2 regions of the Bacillus sp. PK3-067 genome follow, and region 1 is predicted to be linked to the other one. Evidence: a T-box and tRNA genes for the amino acid it is inferred to sense, from the RefSeq annotation. Region 1 holds a T-box; the other holds one or more tRNA genes.
What was found. A T-box is a leader RNA that pairs with one kind of tRNA and senses whether it is charged. The one in region 1 lies ahead of argS (arginine--tRNA ligase), so its partner is inferred to be a tRNA-Arg.

Region 1 (3,726 bases):
CATTAAAATCACCACATAATAATTCGTAATCACTTACTTTATTTGTAATCCAATTATTCACGGCATTCATTTGTTCTTGTCTTTTTCTATTAGATTTCCAATTTAAATGAACATTCGTAACTCCTAAATTGCAACCTTTATATGTAAACATGATTCGAATAGCACAATAATTTGATTCATCTATATCAGTTTCCCAAATTGCTTCTTCATCTATAATAGGTATTTTACTTAAAAAGGCTAATCCTTCATCTGGAGAATCAGGGTACTCCTTAAATATACAAAACTAAAGTTCTCTATAGAATAGCCGTATTCCTACACTTTTCTTAAAATTTCAAAGCAAAAAAGCTAGTGTATTTTTAATAATACACTAGCTTTTTATTTGGAAGAAAAATTTAACAAGTACAATCACAATCAAAACAATCCGTACAGTCTAAATCGTCACAATCTGCTTTTCTCTTTCTTTTGTTTCTTTTAAGATAATAATACAGTAGCCCAAACAATAGTATACAAATAACAAAAGCTATTATTGCTTCTGTATACTTATTTTGAATCATAAAACCAATTCCACTTCCGCCTGAAATAAAAATTAGAATTAAGTAAATCCAGAACATCTATGTAAATACCTCCATTACTATATATCTTAAGATAATATCCATATAACACTAGAGGAAATGAATAATCCCATACCATTACCGCTTAATACACCAGTAGTTATTCTTAGCAAATTTGAGCTACTTCTCCATTTCCACTTTTGGGTGAACCCATCGATAAGTAACGGAATTTGAGCGAAAAATGATAGTATGATTGCCAAAAGAAATGAAGGTGTCATATAAAAATAAATTGGAAACATTAAAATACCAATAAGCATGCCTGTACAACGCGCACATAAAGGTATGTACTTTTGTAGTTTAAAAAAACTCCTATCTAATCTTCTATGACAAGGAATTTGTAAAATAAAAGTTCGAATCAATATGAATCACCCTCTCTAAAAAGATTTTAATTGATTTTGCAAAAAAAATATATATCCAATAAAAAAACAAACCAGGTTTATACTAGACCCAGTTTGTCAGTTTACTACTATGTTACATCTCCTCAGGTGCCCCCACCCCAAGTAAACGTAATCCTTCTTTTAATACAACCGTCACAGCATAAACCAATGCGAGTCTGCTGTCTTTTTCTTTGCTCTCTTCTAATATACGAACATTACCGTAATATTTATTGAATGATTGTGCTACATCTAATATATATTTCGAAATAATCGATGGCTCATTTTTATTGAAAGCCGCTTCAATTACTTGAGGAAATTTATTAAGTAATTTTACGACACTCCAGCTATGATCGTCTTTTAAAGCAAATGTACATGTTTCAAATTCTACACTTTCTTTTCTTAAAATAGAACAAGCACGTGCATGTGTGTACTGTACGTAAGGTCCTGTTTCTCCTTCAAATTTCAGCATATTTTCTAATGAGAATTCGATATTATGCATACGCTCATTTTTTAAATCGTGGAAGATGACTGCACCAACACCGACTTGCTTTGCTACTTCTTCTTTCTGTTTTAAGTTTGGATTTTTCTCTTCAATATTTTGTTTTGCAAGTTCGATTGCTTCTTCGAGTACTTCTTCAAGTAAAATAACTCTTCCTTTACGTGTCGACATTTTCTTACCATCTTTTAAAATGAAGCCAAACGGTACGTGTTCCATACCATCAACCCAAGTATAGCCAAGTTTTTTTAATACGGTGAAAAATTGATTGAAATGTAAGCTTTGTTCTGGACCAACAACATATAGCGCTTTATCAAACCCATAAGTGTTTTGACGATATAAAGCTGCCGTTAAGTCACGCGTTGCATAAATCGTCGCACCATCTGATTTTCTAATTAAGCAAGGCGGCATTCCTTCTTCTTCTAAATTAACGACTAATGCACCTTCTGATTCTTCAAGCAACTCATGTTCTTCTAAAATCCCAATAAAATCTTCCATTAAATTATTATAAAGTGCTTCTCCCTGAAAATTAGTAAATTCTACGCCGAGAAGTTCATAAATGCGAGAAAATTCTTTAAGGGACTCATGACGAAACCAATTCCAAAGTTCTACCGCTTCTTCATCACCTTCTTCTAGTTTCTTAAACCAAGCACGTCCTTCTTCTTCTAGTTCTTCGTCGTCTTTTACCTCTTCATGGAATTGGACATATAACTTAAATAGCTCACGTATTGGATCTTCTTTAACTACTGCTTCATTTCCCCATTTTTTATAAGCCGTAATTAACTTTCCAAACTGTGTTCCCCAATCTCCTATATAATTAATCCCTACAACTTCATAGCCACATTTTTCAGCGATATGTTTCAGCGAATTTCCTATCATTGTAGAACGTAAATGCCCCATCGAAAAAGGTTTCGCGATATTAGGAGAGGAATAATCAATTACTACTGTTTTTTCACAGCCAAAGTGGTTTTGACCGAACTCTTCTTTCTCCGCTAAAACTGTTTTTAATACTGCATCACTTACAGTTTCACGATTGAAAAATACATTTACATAAGGACCAACGGCTTCTACTTTCGTAAAAAACGGATCATTGAATTTCTCAGCAACTTCCTTTGCGATAAGAGCTGGTGCTTTTTTATATTGCTTCGCTAATGAAAAGCATGGGAACGCTGCATCTCCAAATTCATCTTGTTTCGGTGTTTCAATTAAATCTAAAATTTGTTTTTGCGTTAATTCATTCGTGAAAATATTAGATAAACTTTCCGCAAACTGCATTTTATAATCCATGATACAACCTCCTTATTTTTTAAAACACAAAAAACTCGTCTCTAAAAAAGAGACGAGTTTTAACCCGTGGTACCACCCTTGTTGTTCGTTACGAACCACTTTCCCGTTTATAACGAGGACAGGGGGCCTCGGCTTTCTCTACTATTCGTTCAAGAAGCATCTCCGAAGTGCGCTTCATCTTTTTCTTCCGTACTAGGCTCACACCATCCCTAGCTCGCTTTCCTTCTAAAAAAGACTACTCTCTTCATCACAGACAGTATATTTAATTAATTATTGCTTATTATACATCTTTTCAAACAATTAGCAAGGGTCAATTACACCAAAGTGAAACTTAGCACTTTTTCTTTTGTATACATAAAAATTGTGTTTTTCAAATCTAGAACTACGAAAATGATCTTTTAAAACGACACGTTTTCTCGCCACTCGTTTTGCCTCCGCAATTGTTTCGTCAGTAATATCATGATACAAAGCGAAGTGTTTTAACCCTTTAATTCCATCGGATTCTATGACAGTTTCTTCAAACATCGGATCAAGGTAAACGACATCGTAACTATTGTCTTCACATTGCGCTAAAAATGAAAAATGCTCCGTTTGCTTTACTTGGATTCTTTGCATTGCTTCATCAATTTCAGAAACAGATGAAGACCATGTTTTCAAACCATTTTCCATAATATAAGCCATATACTCATTGCCTTCAAGTCCTGTTACTTTTCCGCTTTCCCCAACAACATAACTAGCTACAATACTATCTGATGCCATCCCGAGCGTACAATCTAACACTGTCATTCCGCTCTCTAATTTAGCAGCTTGTACAAACGGATCGTGTTCTCCACGCATTAACCTTTTCACACGAAACATCGCTGAGTTCGGATGAAAGAAAAACGATTCTTCCGTACCTTTTGGATAAATAGCTAATCGGTTCTTCCCAACGACAAGCACATCTTGTTCATACTGC
Region 2 (3,726 bases), 2.6 Mb from region 1:
TTCTAGCGAGATAAAAGGTGCCTGTACCGCAAACCGACACAGGTAGGCGAGGAGAGAATCCTAAGGTGTGCGAGAGAACTCTGGTTAAGGAACTCGGCAAAATGACCCCGTAACTTCGGGAGAAGGGGTGCTTTCTTAACGGAAAGCCGCAGTGAATAGGCCCAAGCGACTGTTTAGCAAAAACACAGCTCTCTGCGAAGCCGTAAGGCGAAGTATAGGGGGTGACACCTGCCCGGTGCTGGAAGGTTAAGGAGAGGGGTTAGCGTAAGCGAAGCTCTGAACTGAAGCCCCAGTAAACGGCGGCCGTAACTATAACGGTCCTAAGGTAGCGAAATTCCTTGTCGGGTAAGTTCCGACCCGCACGAAAGGTGTAACGATTTGGGCACTGTCTCAACCAGAGACTCGGTGAAATTATAGTACCTGTGAAGATGCAGGTTACCCGCGACAGGACGGAAAGACCCCGTGGAGCTTTACTGTAGCCTGATATTGAATTTTGGTACAGTTTGTACAGGATAGGCGGGAGCCATTGAAACCGGAGCGCTAGCTTCGGTGGAGGCGCTGGTGGGATACCGCCCTGACTGTATTGAAATTCTAACCTACGGGTCTTATCGACCCGGGAGACAGTGTCAGGTGGGCAGTTTGACTGGGGCGGTCGCCTCCTAAAGTGTAACGGAGGCGCCCAAAGGTTCCCTCAGAATGGTTGGAAATCATTCGTAGAGTGCAAAGGCATAAGGGAGCTTGACTGCGAGACCTACAAGTCGAGCAGGGACGAAAGTCGGGCTTAGTGATCCGGTGGTTCCGCATGGAAGGGCCATCGCTCAACGGATAAAAGCTACCCCGGGGATAACAGGCTTATCTCCCCCAAGAGTCCACATCGACGGGGAGGTTTGGCACCTCGATGTCGGCTCATCGCATCCTGGGGCTGTAGTCGGTCCCAAGGGTTGGGCTGTTCGCCCATTAAAGCGGTACGCGAGCTGGGTTCAGAACGTCGTGAGACAGTTCGGTCCCTATCCGTCGTGGGCGTAGGAAATTTGAGAGGAGCTGTCCTTAGTACGAGAGGACCGGGATGGACGCACCGCTGGTGTACCAGTTGTTCTGCCAAGGGCATAGCTGGGTAGCTATGTGCGGAAGGGATAAGTGCTGAAAGCATCTAAGCATGAAGCCCCCCTCAAGATGAGATTTCCCATAGCGTAAGCTAGTAAGATCCCTGAAAGATGATCAGGTTGATAGGTTCGAGGTGGAAGCATGGTGACATGTGGAGCTGACGAATACTAATAGATCGAGGACTTAACCATATAATATGAAGCAATGTTATCTAGTTTTGAAAGAATATAAAAAACTTGTTGACTTTCGAAAGTAAATGAGTTACAATAATTCTTGTCTTAAATGAATACAGTCTGGTAATGATGGCAGAGAGGTCACACCCGTTCCCATACCGAACACGGAAGTTAAGCTCTCTAGCGCCGATGGTAGTTGGGACCTTGTCCCTGTGAGAGTAGGACGTTGCCAGACAAATGGAGGATTAGCTCAGCTGGGAGAGCACCTGCCTTACAAGCAGGGGGTCGGCGGTTCGATCCCGTCATCCTCCACCATTTAGCCGACTTAGCTCAATTGGTAGAGCAACTGACTTGTAATCAGTAGGTTGGGGGTTCAAGTCCTCTAGTCGGCACCAGAAATCATGGCGGTTGTGGCGAAGTGGTTAACGCACCGGATTGTGGCTCCGGCATTCGTGGGTTCGATTCCCATCAGTCGCCCCATTTTTCTTAAATAAATTAATATGCGGGTGTGGCGGAATTGGCAGACGCACCAGACTTAGGATCTGGCGCCTTTGGCGTGGGGGTTCGACTCCCTTCACCCGCACTTTTAATTAAATAACTCATACATGTCTTGCGGAAGTAGTTCAGTGGTAGAATACAACCTTGCCAAGGTTGGGGTCGCGGGTTCGAATCCCGTCTTCCGCTCCAATTTTCAATATGACATGCCGGGGTGGCGGAACAGGCAGACGCACAGGACTTAAAATCCTGCGGTGGGTGACCACCGTGCGGGTTCGACCCCCGCCCTCGGCACCATATGCGCCCGTAGCTCAATTGGATAGAGCGTTTGACTACGGATCAAGAGGTTAGGGGTTCGACTCCTCTCGGGCGCGCTTTTATTAACGGGAAGTGGCTCAGCTTGGTAGAGCACCTGGTTTGGGACCAGGGGGTCGCAGGTTCAAATCCTGTCTTCCCGATATTCCTAAAAAACATGGGGCCTTAGCTCAGCTGGGAGAGCGCCTGCCTTGCACGCAGGAGGTCAGCGGTTCGATCCCGCTAGGCTCCACTTAAATTAATATCATTTATGGCGGTGTAGCTCAGCTGGCTAGAGCGTACGGTTCATACCCGTGAGGTCGGGGGTTCGATCCCCTCCGCCGCTACCATAAAGGACCTTTAGCTCAGCTGGTTAGAGCAGACGGCTCATAACCGTCCGGTCGTAGGTTCGAGTCCTACAAGGTCCACCATTAGACGTATATATCTCGGAGGTATACCCAAGTTCGGCTGAAGGGATCGGTCTTGAAAACCGACAGGCGGCGAGAGTCGCGCGGGGGTTCGAATCCCTCTACCTCCTCCATTTTTTCTAAAGTAAATATTTTATCATCGCGGGGTGGAGCAGCACGGTAGCTCGTCGGGCTCATAACCCGAAGGTCGCAGGTTCAAATCCTGTCCCCGCAACCAAATGGTCCCGTGGTGTAGTGGTTAACATGCCTGCCTGTCACGCAGGAGATCGCCGGTTCGACCCCGGTCGGGACCGCCATTTTTACATAAAGGCTCGGTAGCTCAGTCGGTAGAGCAGAGGACTGAAAATCCTCGTGTCGGCGGTTCGATTCCGTCCCGAGCCACCATTTTGAAGTCGCAAGCCGACTTAGCTCAATTGGTAGAGCAACTGACTTGTAATCAGTAGGTTGGGGGTTCAAGTCCTCTAGTCGGCACCACTTTCAAAATGAGCCATTAGCTCAGTTGGTAGAGCATCTGACTTTTAATCAGAGGGTCGAAGGTTCGAGTCCTTCATGGCTCACCATTTACAATTTAATGCGGGTGTAGTTTAGTGGTAAAACAAGAGCCTTCCAAGCTCTGGTCGAGAGTTCGATTCTCTTCACCCGCTTTTCAATTATGGGCCTATAGCTCAGCTGGTTAGAGCGCACGCCTGATAAGCGTGAGGTCGATGGTTCGAGTCCATTTAGGCCCACCATAATTGTTCCGCAGTAGCTCAGTGGTAGAGCTATCGGCTGTTAACCGATCGGTCGTAGGTTCGAGTCCTACCTGCGGAGCCATATTTATAGAGAAGTACCCAAGTGGCTCAAGGGGCTCCCCTGCTAAGGGAGTAGATCGCGAACGCGGTGCGAGGGTTCGAATCCCTTCTTCTCTGCCAGAACTGGCCCGTTGGTCAAGTGGTTAAGACACCGCCCTTTCACGGCGGTAACACGGGTTCGAATCCCGTACGGGTCATACTAAAAGAGATAGCATAATCTGCTATCTCTTTTTTGTTGTATAAAAATGGACTTTGGATAGTCTGCTTTTTTATGCAATAGAAGAAATATGAAGTATTAGCTGTTGCAGTTGGGTACATAGAGAGCCGTAAATACAATCATGTTAATTATTTGGACCTGTATGAATATGAAGGAATTAACTTCAACTTGAACTTTTACCCCAGCTGTATGGCTGTAGCCTCCTACACTTGGAGAAACCGATG

Region 2: it has a tRNA-Arg gene. The T-box ahead of argS (arginine--tRNA ligase) is inferred to sense a tRNA for this amino acid. The anticodon was not compared.

The regions. Positions count from the first base shown of each region.
Region 1 covers NZ_CP096490.1:2,057,032-2,060,757, reverse strand. Annotated here, with positions in the region: gene M1D73_RS10775 (exonuclease/endonuclease/phosphatase family protein) at 1-277, opposite strand, end outside; gene M1D73_RS10770 (hypothetical protein) at 393-611, opposite strand; gene M1D73_RS10765 (DUF2085 domain-containing protein) at 641-970, opposite strand; gene argS (arginine--tRNA ligase) at 1,083-2,771, opposite strand; T-box leader at 2,817-3,031, opposite strand; gene M1D73_RS10755 (class I SAM-dependent methyltransferase) at 3,072-3,726, opposite strand, start outside.
Region 2 covers NZ_CP096490.1:4,836,251-4,839,976, reverse strand. Annotated here, with positions in the region: rRNA gene M1D73_RS25045 (23S ribosomal RNA) at 1-1,295, shown strand, start outside; rRNA gene rrf (5S ribosomal RNA) at 1,397-1,512, shown strand; tRNA gene M1D73_RS25035 (tRNA-Val) at 1,517-1,592, shown strand; tRNA gene M1D73_RS25030 (tRNA-Thr) at 1,597-1,672, shown strand; tRNA gene M1D73_RS25025 (tRNA-His) at 1,682-1,757, shown strand; tRNA gene M1D73_RS25020 (tRNA-Leu) at 1,780-1,860, shown strand; tRNA gene M1D73_RS25015 (tRNA-Gly) at 1,890-1,964, shown strand; tRNA gene M1D73_RS25010 (tRNA-Leu) at 1,981-2,069, shown strand; tRNA gene M1D73_RS25005 (tRNA-Arg) at 2,073-2,146, shown strand; tRNA gene M1D73_RS25000 (tRNA-Pro) at 2,157-2,230, shown strand; tRNA gene M1D73_RS24995 (tRNA-Ala) at 2,247-2,319, shown strand; tRNA gene M1D73_RS24990 (tRNA-Met) at 2,340-2,416, shown strand; tRNA gene M1D73_RS24985 (tRNA-Ile) at 2,421-2,497, shown strand; tRNA gene M1D73_RS24980 (tRNA-Ser) at 2,515-2,607, shown strand; tRNA gene M1D73_RS24975 (tRNA-Met) at 2,635-2,711, shown strand; tRNA gene M1D73_RS24970 (tRNA-Asp) at 2,715-2,790, shown strand; tRNA gene M1D73_RS24965 (tRNA-Phe) at 2,803-2,878, shown strand; tRNA gene M1D73_RS24960 (tRNA-Thr) at 2,893-2,968, shown strand; tRNA gene M1D73_RS24955 (tRNA-Lys) at 2,979-3,054, shown strand; tRNA gene M1D73_RS24950 (tRNA-Gly) at 3,068-3,138, shown strand; tRNA gene M1D73_RS24945 (tRNA-Ile) at 3,149-3,225, shown strand; tRNA gene M1D73_RS24940 (tRNA-Asn) at 3,233-3,307, shown strand; tRNA gene M1D73_RS24935 (tRNA-Ser) at 3,315-3,405, shown strand; tRNA gene M1D73_RS24930 (tRNA-Glu) at 3,411-3,482, shown strand.